Rubrivirga marina: one gene and its partners. The protein of the gene in region 1 binds, or shares a complex with, the protein of each later gene. Links are inferred from orthologs where the notes say so. Each region holds a gene or a part of one and is shown on either strand. Other genes may lie near its edges.

Region 1 (3,699 bases):
CGCGTCGGGCAACCTCCGCCACGACGTCGACTTCCGGCAGGTCTACGCGACCGTCATGCGGCGCTGGCTCGGCCTCGACGACGCGACGGCGACGGGCGTGCTCGGCGGCGCCTTCGACCCGCTCCCGCTCATTCAGGCCGGCGTAGGCACGGCGATCCCGGCCGGCGCGCCCGACGCGCTCCGGCTCCACCCCCCGGCTCCGAACCCGACCCGCACCCACACGACGCTCCGGTTCGCTCTCGGGGCCCCCGCTCACGTCCGGCTCGCGGTCTACGACGTCCGCGGCCGGCGCGTGGCCGTCCTCGCCGACGGCGTCCGCGCGGCGGGCGAGCACGCGGTCCCGTTCGACGCGAGCGGACTCGCCGCGGGCACGTACGTCGTCCGTCTCGACGCGGGCCGCCAGTCGCAGACGGCGCGCCTGACGGTCACGCGGTAGCGACTTACAGCGGCCGGGACTTCAGCAGGTCGCGGATCTCCGTCAGCAGCTCCTGGTCGGCCGTGAGCGCGGGCTCTGGCGCCGGCTCGTCCGCGACTTCGCCCTCGACCGTCCGCCGGAGGTTGTTCACCCACTTGACGAACAGGAACACGGCGAACGCCACGATCAGGAACGAGATGATCGTGTTGACGAACACGCCCCACTGCAGAACCACCGCTCCCGCCTCGGTCGCCGCCTCGAGCGTGTCGTAGGGCCCGGCCGGCGTGCCCTCGCGGAGCACGCTGAAGATGTTGGTGAAGTCGACCCCGCCCACGAGGAGGCCGATCGCGGGCATCAGGATGCCGTCGACGAACGCGGTCACGATCGTGCCGAACGCCGCGCCGATGATGATGCCGACGGCCATGTCGACCACGTTGCCCTTGACGGCGAACTCCTTGAACTCCTTCCACATGTGACGGGGGGCTGGGTGGGATGCTGAAAGGTCGGGCGAGGGCATTCCCCGAGCAAACGGGCTCGTCGGCCTCATCCCCCGAGGGCCCCGGACAAAACAGACCGCCCGCCTCGGCGCGGTGCCGAGGCGGGCGGTCTCGTCTAGCGACTGGCGGCGGTCGCCGCCAGCGGGGAGCGGGCGCTAGTTGCGCCGGCCACGGCCGCGGCCGCGACCACCGCCGCCGCCATTGCCACCGCCGTTGCTGCTCCGGTTGGAGGACCGCTTGCGCATCTCCTCCTTCTCCTCCTCGGTGGGCTCCGGGAGGAACGGCTTGCGGCTCACGCGGAGCTTTCCGCCGTCGCGGATCTCGATGAGCTGGACCTCCAGCTTGTCGCCGACCTGCATCTCGTCGGCCGGGTCGTCGACGTAGCCGTGCGAGATCTCGGAGACGTGGAGCATGGCCTCCTTGCCCGGCATGATCTCGAGGATCGCGCCGAAGGGCAGCAGGTTCTTGACCGTGCCGGTGTAGTTCTCCCCGACCTCCGGCTGCGTCACGATGCCCCGGATGATGTCGACGGCCGCGTAGGCCGAGTCCATGTTCGGGGCGGCGACCGTCACGTAGCCCTTCCCGTCGCGCTCGTCGATGTCGATCGAGGCGCCGGTGTCGGCCTGGATCCCCTTGATGATCTTGCCGCCGGGCCCGATGATGGCGCCGATGAAGTCCTGGTCGATGACGACCTGGATGAGGCGCGGGGCGTTCGGCGAGATGTCCTCGCGGGGCTCGGAGATCGTCTCGGCCATCCGGTCGAGGATGTGCTCGCGGCCCTGCTTGGCCTGCTCGAGCGCCTCGCGCATCGTCGACATCTGGAGGCCGTCGATCTTGATGTCCATCTGGCAGGCGGTGATGCCGTCCCGCGTGCCGCAGAGCTTGAAGTCCATGTCGCCGAGGTGGTCCTCGGTCCCCAGGATGTCGCTCAGGACCGCGATCCGGTCGCCGTCGGCGATGAGGCCCATCGCGATGCCCGCGACCGGCTTCTCGACCGGGACGCCGGCCGCCATGAGGGCCATCGAGCCGCCGCAGACCGTCGCCATCGACGACGACCCGTTCGACTCGAGGACGTCGGAGATGATGCGGACGGTGTAGGGGAACTCCTGCTCGCCCGGCATCATCTTGGCCAGCGCGCGTTCGGCCAGCATGCCGTGGCCGATCTCCCGCCGCGAGGGGCCGCGGAGGAACCGCGTCTCGCCGACCGAGAACGGCGGGAAGTTGTAGTGGAGGTAGAACCGCTTGTCGACCTGGTCGAAGAGCTGGTCGACCGCCTGGACGTCGCGGCCGGTGCCGAGCGTGACCATGACGAGCGCCTGCGTCTCGCCCCGCGTGAACACGGCCGAGCCGTGGACCTTCGGGAGGTAGTCGACCTCGGTCCAGATGTCGCGGACGTCCTCCTTGCCGCGGCCGTCGAGACGGCGGCCCTCCTCGAGGATCATCTCGCGCATGACCTTGCTCTCGGCGGCCTTGAACGCCTCCTTGACGTCGGAGATGGTGTAGCCGTCGTCGGTCGTCTCGCGGAGCGCGCGCGGGGCGAACTCGCCGCCGCCGGCCTCCGTGTCCTCGACGTCCTCGCCGCCGCCCGACTCGACGTCGTAGCCGAACATCTCGTCGATGAGCTTGTCGCGGACGTCGGCGACGCCGCCGTAGAACGTGGCCTTGTCGTACTCCTCGGCGCGGAGGATCGTGTCGACGTCGCCCTTGATCTTCTCGTAGACCTGGGCGACGAGGTCGTCGGCCGGGGCCACCGTCTTGTACTCGAGCGGCTCGGGCGCCCCGTGGGCGTCGTTCCGCTTGCCGACGAACTCGTTGATCCCGGCGACGATCGTCTTGATGGCGTCGAACCCGAACTCGAGCGCGGCGACCATGTCGTCCTCCGAGACCTCGTCCATCTCGCCCTCGACCATCGCGATCGCGTCGGCCTTGCCGGCGACGATCAGGTCGAAGTCGGACTCGGCGCGCTCGGCGACGGTCGGGAACAGGACGAACTCGCCGTTCACGCGGCCGACGCGGACGTGCGCGGTGGGGCCGTCGAAGGGCGAGCCGGAGAGGCTGAGCGCGGCCGACGAGCCGATGCCCGCGACGACGTCGCCGTCGACCTCCTCGTCGGCGGAGAGGACGTAGTTGAGGACCTGGACCTCGTTCCGGAACCCGTCCGGGAAGAGCGGGCGGATGGTCCGGTCGATGAGGCGGGACGTCAGCGTCTCCTTGTCGGTCGGCCGGCCCTCGCGCTTGAAGAAGCCGCCGGGGAAGGCGCCCTTGGCGGAGAACCGCTCGCGGTAGTCGACGGTCAGCGGGAAGAAGTGCTGGCCGTCCTTGGCCTTCTTGTCGGTGACGGCCGTCGAGAGCGTGACGGTCTCGCCGAGCGTCGTGACGACGGCGCCGTCGGCCTGCTTGGCCAGCTTGCCGGTCTCGAGCGTCAGGGTCTTGCCGCCGACCTCGATGGTCTGGGTGATGGCTTGGGGTGCTGCCATGAGAGGGGGGTGGGTTGTGCGGGCCGGTCTCGTTCGGGCCCTAGTGATGCGATGCGCTCCGGCCCCGGGTCCGGGAATCCGTTCTCGGGGGCGCCGGGCCGGCGGCTCATCAAGAGCCTTGGCGGGCGCCGCGGAGAACCGATTGCCGGGGCGGGCCGTCGCGCGCGAAGCCTCCGCCCGGGTCCGCCCGCGGCGCTGCCGAGGCGGGGGCGAAGAAAAACGGCGGCGCCCCGCGTTGGGACGCCGCCGAGACGGTTAGCGCCGGAGGCCGAGTTCCGCGACGATGGCGCGGTAGCGCTCGATGTCTGTG
Region 2 (4,253 bases), 2.5 Mb from region 1 along the record:
GTCGCGCTCCGCTTCGGGGCCGACAAGACGCTCCGCGACCAGGAGGTCGACGGCCGTGTGCGGCGGATCGTGAAGGCGCTGGAGAGTCAGCACGGTGCCACGCTCCGGTCCTAGCGGCCGTTACGGCCTGATCAACAAGTGCATAGCCGGCGGATGGGGGATCCCCCGGAACGGTTCGTGTCTATCTTGACCTCCTACCGCCTGCCCGCATGGAGCCCACCGCCCCGTCCGAGGCCGAGCCGGGTCGTCCCGACCCTCGGCCCGAGTGGCGGTCGCTGAGCCATCTCCGCGACCGCGTGGACGCGGCTGTGCGTGAGATCGAGCGGCTCCGGTCGGAGAACGCGGCGCTCGCCAAGCGGCTCCTCGAGATCCAGGAGACCGGCGCCGGCGGGAGCTCTCCGTCGTTCGCCTTCGGCGAGGGCGAGGACCCGGCGGCGCTCAAGGCCCGCGTTCAGGGGTTCTTGGACCTCGTAGACGGGCTGCTCCAAGCCGGCGAGGGCGCCGGCGGCGACGGCAGCGCCGACCCGCCCCCGGCCGCATGAGCTCCGCCCTCCCCGTCTCCGTCCGCGTCCGGATCCTCGACCGCGACTACCCGCTCCGCGTGGCGCCGGGCGACGAGGACTACACGGTCCACCTCGCGGCCCGCGTCGACGAGCGGCTCCGGCGGCTCCGCCAGCAGCTCCCGTCGCAGCCCGACATGACGCACGCGGTGCTCGTCGCGCTCGAGCTGGCGGAGGAGCTGTACGCCGCGCGCGCCGAGACCGACCGCCTCCGGGCCCGCCTCGAGATCGAAGCGGCGTCGCTGTCGGAGCAGATCGAGGCGGTCCTCGGTGGAGGCGACGGCTCGGCCGGGTCCGAACCCGAGGCGCCTGAGGAGTAAGGAGCCGGCCGGACGCTGCGACTCCTCTCACCGGCCTGCCGAGGCGGGCCGCCTCGGCGGCTCCGGGGGAATTCGCGGTCTCTCTCGGAACGACACACCGGCCAGCGCGATATTGGGGACCGCGCGGCTCGGGCCAACCCCCCGACCGCGCCCACCGGCTTGTAGCCACCGCATGGGAACCTGAACAGCGTTTACCGCGGAGGCTCCATTTAGGACCTGACCATCAGGCCGCATCCCGCGGACGGTCCCCGTCCCGGGTTGGGGCGCTCCGGCGCCCCGCCGCGGAAGGCGAGAGGGTCCGAGGGGTCTCCACATTGTCAGACGAGCAAGGTTCTCGTCAAGCGCTGCAGGCTGGTGCCTCTGTCCGACCCGGACGGACGGCGGGATTCCGCCGCCCCTGGACGGGTCCCTGCGCGAGCGCCCTGGGGAGCCCCCGGGGCGCTCGCGTCGCACCGTTTCCCGTCGCCTCCACCGCTGATGGACCCGATCACGCTTGCCCTCGCCACCGCCGGCGTCGTCCTAGCGCTGGCCGTCGGATTCATCGGCGGGCGCGTGAGGAGCGGCGGGACCGCGGCGGCCCAGTTCGAGGCCGCCGCCCGCCGGGCCGAGGACGTCGCCGCGCGCGCCGAGGCCGAGGCCGACCGCTTCCAGGAGCGCGCCGAGGCCGCCCAGAGCGAGTTGGCCACCGCCCGCGACGAGGTCCGCCGCCGCCGGGCCCGCCTCGAGACCCGCGTGGCCGAGGTCAAGGAGCGCCACCAGAAGACGCGCGACAAGCTCGACGCCGCCCGCGCCCGCGTCGACAAGAAGGCCAAGCGGGTCGCCGCCCGCGAGAGCGCGCTCGAGACGGCCGCCGACGCGCTCGACGCGCTCACCGCCGCCGCCGAACGCCGCCGCGCCGAGGCCGACACGCTCCGCGAGCAGGTCCAGGGCCTCGCCACGTCCGTCGGCCGCCGCCAGCAGGAGCTGGCCGGCCGCGAGCGGGAGGTCGACGAGCTCCAGGCCCACCTCGACGAGGCCACCGCCCGCCTCGACCAGCTCGTAAAGGAGCACCTCGCCAAGCTCGAACAGACGGCGTCGCTCTCGCGCGAGGAGGCCCGCGACCGGCTCGTCGCCGAGCTCACGCGCGAGGCCAAGCTCGAAGCGGCCGGCGCCGTCAAGGACGCGCGCGACGAGGCCAAGCGGACGGCTCAGCGCGAGGCCACGAAGGTGATCCTGAAGGCCATCCAGCGGCTCGCGGCCACGGCCACCATCGAGCACACCGTCTCGGCCGTCCCGCTCAAGAGCGACGACATGAAGGGCCGCGTGATCGGCCGCGAGGGGCGCAACATCCGCGCGTTCGAGGCCGCGACGGGCGTCGAGGTCATCGTCGACGACACGCCCGACGCCGTGCTCGTGTCCGGGTTCGACCCCGTCCGCCGCGAGGTGGCCCGGCTCGCGCTCGTCCGCCTCCTCGACGACGGCCGGATCCACCCGGCGCGGATCGAGGAGGTCGTCGAGGCGACGCGCGAGGAGATCGACGCCGAGATCGTCGAGGCCGGCGAGCAGGCCGCGCTCGACCTCCAGATCCACGGGCTCCACCCCGAGCTGATCCGGCTCGTCGGGCGGATGAAGTACCGCGCGAGCTACGGCCAGAACCTCCTCCAGCACTCCGTCGAGACGGCCAAGCTGGCCGGGCTGATGGCGGCCGAGCTCGGGCTCGACGCCCGGAAGGCCCGCCGCGCCGGCCTCCTCCACGACATCGGCAAGGTGATCGAGGGCGACCTCGAGCAGCCGCACGCGATCGCGGGGATGGAGCTGGCCCGCCAGTACAAGGAGCACCCGGACGTGGCCAACGCCGTCGGCGCCCACCACGACGAGGTGCCCATGGCGACCCCCATCGCGCCCATCGTCCAGGCCGCCGACGCCGCCTCGGGCGCGCGCCCCGGCGCCCGTCGCGAGGCCCTCGAACGGTACGTCCAGCGCCTCAAAGGGCTGGAGGGCATCGCCTCCGATTTCGAAGGCGTCCTCCAGGCCTACGCCATCCAGGCGGGCCGCGAGATCCGCGTCGTGGTCGACACCGAACGGGTGTCCGATGCCGTCGCCGAGACGCTGGCCCGAGACATTTCGCGTCGGATTGAACGCGAGATGGAGTACCCTGGGCAGATCAAGGTGACGGTCATCCGCGAGGTGCGTGCCGTCGCCGTCGCCCGCTAGCCGACCCCGACGTTCCCATGGCCCCCCTCCTCCTCGACCTCGCCGTCCTCTACCGCGCCTTGGCCTTCGGCGCCGACGGCGACCTCGACCCCGCCGAGTCCGACGCCATGCGCACGGCGCTCGAGGCGTGGGCGCCCGGCGAAGATCCCGCGGGCGTCGACCATGCCCTGCGCGAGGCCGCTCTCGTCGACGCCCGCCGCACGGCGCTCGAGGCGGTCCTCGACCGCGTCCGCAACCGACTCGGCGCGTCAGGCCGCGCCCAGGTCCTCGCCGACCTCCGCCGCGTCGCCCGCGCCGACGGCCGCGTGACGCAGGGCGAGGAGGATCTGATCCACCTCATCGAGCGCGCGCTCGGGCCGGAGTCGGCCGAGGCGTAGGGCCGAGTCCCCCGCCTCGACGCCGAGGCGGACCGACTCAGCCGCCGCTCACCGGGGTGATGAGCGCGACCTCGTCGCCGTCGTCGAGCGCCGTCTCGGCCGGGACGTAGCGGCGGTTGACGGCGAGGCGGATGACCGGCCGGTGCCGCGCGACGGGCGCGTGCGCCTCGGCGAGCCGGTCGAGGAGGTCGCCGGCCGTCGCGCCCGCGGGCACGGCCGCGTCCAGCTCGGACGCGCCGAGTTCGCGGCGGAGCACGTCGAACAGGAGGACGCGGACGGACAGGTCGGGCACGGGTCGGGAAAGGCTTGAGATCGCGGGGAGGGCCGGTGAAGCTGGAACGGCGCTCCGGACGACTCGATCCAAGCCGTCCTTTCTCACCGTTCTCCTCCCCCCATGGCATCCACCAACGGCTCCTCCAACGGCCAGGCCCAGCGGGCCGGCAAGCTCGACGGCAAGGTCGCGCTCATCACCGGCGCCGGCGAAGGCATCGGCGAGGCCATCGCCCACAAGTTCGCCTACGAGGGGGCCTCTGGCCTCCTCCTGGCCGGCCTCCCCGACGACCCGCTCGACGAGGTCAAGGCCGACATCGAAGAGCAGTACCCCGGCACGGCCGTCGAGACGTTCGCCAAGGACCTCGGCGTGCAGGAGAACGCCGAGGCTGCGGTGAAGGCCGCCGTCGACGCGTTCGGCAAGCTCGACGTGCTCGTCAACAACGCGGGCGTGCTGCCGAAGCTGGCCGAGCTCCACGAGTACCCCGTCGAGGACTTCGAAAAGCTCATCCACAACAACATCTACACGGCGT
Region 3 (4,241 bases), 950 kb from region 1 along the record:
CGCCGGCCCAGGAGGTCGTTCAGAAGCACTCCGAGCACGGCTACGGCCTCCACCTCATCCGCCGGCTCGTCGACGACCTGGCCTACCGCTGGGACCGCGGGACGAACGAGGTCCGGATGACGGTCGAACGGGAGTAAGCCCGAGGGCGGGAACCGCGTCCACCGGCCAGCCCCCGCCCGCCATGCGCCTCGCCTCCGCCCTCCTCGCTCTGTGGTTCGGTGCTGGCCCAAGCGCGGCGCAGGACGCGAGCGCCATCGACGCGCTCCTCACCGACTCCCTGGTGGCGCTCGGCGGCGGCGCCGTCCTCGTGGTGGTCGACGCCGACACGGTCCGCTACCGCGCGGCGTACGGCGACGGCGCCCTCGGAGAGGTCGTCCCGCTCGGGACCACGACGTCGTGGCTGTCCGGCGCCGTCCTCGCGGCCCTCGACGCGAACCGGACGCTCGACCTCGACACCCCGCTCGCCAGCTTCTTTCCGGACACCGAGGGGGACAAGCGCGGTGTGACGGTCCGCCAGCTCGCCGCCCACGTCTCCGGCTTCCCCACCGGCCTGGGCGTCGACGCCCCCGCCTGCCTGAATGACCCGGCGACGACGCTCCCGGCGTGCGTCGACGACGTCGTGACGCTCGACCTCGTCGCGGAGCCGGGCGCCGCGTTCGCCCACGGCGACGCCTCGCTCCACCTCGCGGCGCGGATGGCCGAGCTCCAGACCGGGCGGCGGTGGACGGCCCTCTTCGGAGACGTCCTCGCCGGCCCGCTCGGGCTCGTCGGCACGGCCTACGACAGCTCCCGCAACCCCGGCATCGCCCGCGGCGCGAGCGGCACGGCCGACGACCTCGCCGCCTTCCTCGAGATGATGCTCGGTGGCGGCCTCTCCGACGGCGAGCAGATCCTCGCCTCAGAAACCGTCGAGACGATCCTCTCTGACCAGACCGCCGGCGCCGCGTTCGTCGCGACACCGTACGGGCCGGTGATGGACGCCTACCCCGAGCGAGCCCCGTCGGAGGTGATCCGCTACGGCCTCGGCGTGTGGCGTGAGGACCTCCGCCTCGACAGCTCGCTGCGAGTGGCCAGTGCACTTAGCGAGACCGGCGTCGCGCCGTGGATCGACCTGGAGGCGGGCCTCGGGGGCGTCCTGATCACCCGCGGCACGCTCGCCGACGTCGTGCCGACCTACGTCGCGCTCCGTGGACTCGTCCGCGAGGCGTTCGCGGCGCCCGTCGCCACTGGCGCATCTCCCGCTCCGGCCCTTCGCCTCCATCCTCCCGCCCCGAACCCGGCCCGTTCCCTCGTCTCCGTCGGCTTTGCCCTCGACGCGCCCGAGGCGGTCGCCCTCACGGTCGTCGACGCTCTTGGCCGACGCGTGGCGGTGCTCGTCGAGGGGCCCCGCCCGCGCGGCGAGACCCGTGCGGTGTTCGACGTCTCCGCCCTCGCGCCCGGCGCGTACCGGATCGTGCTGACGGCCGGGACGGAGCGCACCGCCCGACCGCTCGTGGTCGTCCGGTGACCCCGCCGGCCTCGGCGCCGAGGCCGACGAGGTCGGGCCGCTAGCTGAGGAGCGCCGTGAGTTGGAGGAGGTCGTAGTCGACGTCCTTCTTCCGCGCCCACACGTTGCGCATCGGCGTCAGCTTGAGGTCGTTGTTCACGATGCCGACCATCACACCGTCGTGGCCTTCGAGGAGCGCCTCGACGGCCGCTGCGCCGAGGCGGGAGGCCAGGACGCGGTCGCGGGCCGTCGGCGAGCCGCCGCGCTGGATGTGGCCGAGGACCGACACGCGCGTGTCGATCCGGTCGAACGCCGGGTCCTCGGCGAGCGCCTGGCGGATCCGGTGGGCCCCGCCAAGCTCGTCGCCCTCGGCCACGACCACGATGCTCGACCGGCTCTGGGCCGCCATCAGCGACAGGATCCGGTCCTTGATCGAGATGACGTCGGTCATCATCTCCGGGATGAGGACGAGCTCGGCGCCGCCGCCGATGCCGCACGCGAGCGCGATGAACCCGGTGTCGCGGCCCATCACCTCCACGAGGAACAGCCGGTCGTGGGCGTCGGCCGTGTCGCGGATCTTGTCGATCGAGTCGAGCGCCGTGTTGAGCGCCGTGTCGAACCCGATCGTCTCGTCCGTCCCGAACAGGTCGTTGTCGATCGTCCCGGGGCAGCCGACGACGGCGATCCCGTGTTCGTTGGCGAGGTGCGTCGCGCCCTGGAGCGTCCCGTCGCCGCCGATCGCGACGAGCGCGTCGATGCCGGCCTCGCGGAGCTTGGCGGCCGCCTCGGCGCGGCCCTCCGGCGTCCGGAACCGCTCCGAGCGCGCGCTCTTGAGGATCGTGCCCCCCTGCTGGAGGATGTTCGAGACCGACTGCCGGTCCATCTCAACGTAGTCGCCGTCGATCATCCCCGCATAGCCCCGCTTGATCCCGATGACCTCGAGGCCCTCGGCGATGGCGCGCCGCGTCGAGGCCCGGATGCACGCGTTCATGCCGGGCGAGTCGCCGCCCGAGGTGAACACGCCGATGCGCTTGAGGTCCATGCCAGTGGTGTGGGGAGACACCCGAAGATCGGGCGAGACGGCCGGCCGTGCGCGACGAAGACAGCGTGAGGCTCGCGGCGCTCGCCGGCGATGGGAAAGGGGAACCGGGAACTGGCAGACGCGCTCGACTCAGACCGCACCGCCCCGCTCCCGATCCTCTCGCTCCTTCACCCCCGCGGGTCCAGCGGGCGGACGACGACGACGCCGACCTGGCTCGAAATCCCCTGGACGTAGCTCTGGAGGTCGTCGGAGATCTTGACGCGGTCCGACGAGAGCGAGGCGTGCATGAACCCGGTGTGGGCGTCCGTCTTGTGAACGAACCCGGTGTGCGTCACGTCGAGCCCGCCGATGCTCGTGGCCGTCGCGATGATGTCGCCGGGTCGGAGCGAGTCGTAGACCGTCGAGATCCGATCCTGGGGGACGTAGAACAGTTCGGTGCCGGCGAGCGAGGCCTCCATGTCGAGGATGCAGGCGTAGGTCGAGTCCGAGGCCAGCTTGGGGTACGCGTCGCGGTGCTCGCCCATGAACGTCAGCCGCTTCTCGAACGGCTGGCCGCCGATCGCCTGCGTCACGTTCTGGAGGGTGCCGCGGCGCTCGTTGTCGCGGATCCAGTCCGAGAAGTAGTGGAGCCGTGAGCAGTAGCCGTCGAGCGCGCCGTCGCGGTACCGCAGCGTGCGGACGCCGTCGGTGTAGGCCTGGTAGCTAGTCTCGCCCGTCGCGATGGCCGTCGCCAGCGACAGGACGTTCTCGATGTAGAGCACACAGTCGAACGCCGTGAGGTCAACGACGAGCGTCTCGGACGCGGGCGCGTCGAGCATCCCGGCGCGGTACGGGACGCCGAGGAGTTGCTCGCCGACCCACTGGACGATCTCGCCGTACGGCCGCGAGGCCACGTCCTGCGCCGCCGCGTCGTCCAGGATCTGCCGGAAGGTGGCCCGCGTCGCCTGCTCGGCGGCCTCGACGGTGTCGGCGGGCGCGTCGGCCGCAGCGGCCGCGACCACGGGGGCGGCGTTCGAGACCGGCGGCGTCGCCGGGAGGACCTCCGCCTCGGGCGCGCGCTCGACCGAGGCGGGCAACCCGGGCTCGGACTGGCGGGAGCTGCACGCTGCGCCGAGGGCGGTCAGGCTGAGGGCGAGGACGAGACGGAGCATCGGGGCGACGGGGCGACGGGAGGGGTGAACGCCCGACGCGCCCGAGTGTTACCGGTCCGCCCCCTCGGTCCGCTCAATGGCGGCCCAGTCGGCCTCGGCGGCGAGGGCGAGGCCGAGGCGGCGCTCGAACGTCTCGCGCGGGATCTCGACCACGCCGAACCGCTCGAGGTGAGGCGTCGCCATCTGGGTGTCGAGGAGCTGGTACCCGCCCGCCCGTAGCCGCTCGACGAGGTGCACGAGTGCCACCTTCGACGCGTCCCGGACGCGCGTCACCATGCTCTCGCCGAAGAACGCGCCCCGCAGCGCGACGCCGTAGAGCCCGCCCGCGAACGCCCCGTCCTGCCAGCACTCCACGGAGTGGGCGTACCCGAGGTCGTGGAGCGCGACGTAGGCCTCGACCATCTCCTCCGAGATCCACGTCTCCGGTCGGTCCGGCGCCGGCGCCCCGCACGCGCGCATGGTCCCCTCGAAGTCCCGGTCCACCACCACCTCGAACTCCCCACGGCGGACCGTCTTGGCGAGCGTTTTCGGCACGTGGAACGCGTCGAGCGGGAGGACGGCG

What was found. The genes of interacting proteins can lie anywhere in the genome.
Region 2: BSZ37_RS15050 (region 1) and rny share a complex: the UniProt entries of both Bacillus subtilis proteins name them as parts of the possible RNA degradosome complex. The link is inferred for Rubrivirga marina from one-to-one orthologs.
Region 3: BSZ37_RS15050 (region 1) and pfkA share a complex: the UniProt entries of both Bacillus subtilis proteins name them as parts of the possible RNA degradosome complex. The link is inferred for Rubrivirga marina from one-to-one orthologs.

The regions. Positions count from the first base shown.
Region 1 is NZ_MQWD01000001.1:3,548,578-3,552,276, forward strand. What follows is about bases 729-3,699. They hold BSZ37_RS15050 (polyribonucleotide nucleotidyltransferase), read right to left. Parts: upstream 3,390-3,699; coding sequence 1,068-3,389; downstream 729-1,067. Other genes in these bases: mscL (large-conductance mechanosensitive channel protein MscL), read right to left, coding at 729-887; rpsO (30S ribosomal protein S15), read right to left, coding at 3,645-3,699. Outside these bases: BSZ37_RS15040 (DUF1501 domain-containing protein), read left to right, coding at 1-436; more of mscL, read right to left, coding at 441-728. UniProt on the Bacillus subtilis protein: Involved in mRNA degradation. Catalyzes the phosphorolysis of single-stranded polyribonucleotides processively in the 3'- to 5'-direction. Necessary for competence development in Bacillus subtilis.
Region 2 is NZ_MQWD01000001.1:1,000,735-1,004,987, reverse strand. Bases 740-3,715 are described here. They hold rny (ribonuclease Y), read left to right. Parts: upstream 740-1,357; coding sequence 1,358-3,073; downstream 3,074-3,715. Other genes in these bases: BSZ37_RS03960 (MoaD/ThiS family protein), read right to left, coding at 3,488-3,715; BSZ37_RS03965 (TerB family tellurite resistance protein), read left to right, coding at 3,091-3,450; BSZ37_RS03975 (cell division protein ZapA), read left to right, coding at 740-880. Also shown: pheT (phenylalanine--tRNA ligase subunit beta), read left to right, coding at 1-114; BSZ37_RS03980 (hypothetical protein), read left to right, coding at 210-542; more of BSZ37_RS03975, read left to right, coding at 539-739; more of BSZ37_RS03960, read right to left, coding at 3,716-3,742; BSZ37_RS03955 (SDR family NAD(P)-dependent oxidoreductase), read left to right, coding at 3,845-4,253. UniProt on the Bacillus subtilis protein: Endoribonuclease that initiates mRNA decay. Initiates the decay of all SAM-dependent riboswitches, such as yitJ riboswitch. Involved in processing of the gapA operon mRNA, it cleaves between cggR and gapA.
Region 3 is NZ_MQWD01000001.1:2,599,065-2,603,305, reverse strand. What follows is about bases 539-3,502. They hold pfkA (6-phosphofructokinase), read right to left. Parts: upstream 2,529-3,502; coding sequence 1,548-2,528; downstream 539-1,547. Other genes in these bases: BSZ37_RS10735 (N-acetylmuramoyl-L-alanine amidase-like domain-containing protein), read right to left, coding at 2,696-3,502; BSZ37_RS10745 (serine hydrolase), read left to right, coding at 539-1,507. In the rest of the region: BSZ37_RS10750 (ATP-binding protein), read left to right, coding at 1-137; more of BSZ37_RS10745, read left to right, coding at 182-538; more of BSZ37_RS10735, read right to left, coding at 3,503-3,679; aat (leucyl/phenylalanyl-tRNA--protein transferase), read right to left, coding at 3,728-4,241. UniProt on the Bacillus subtilis protein: Catalyzes the phosphorylation of D-fructose 6-phosphate to fructose 1,6-bisphosphate by ATP, the first committing step of glycolysis.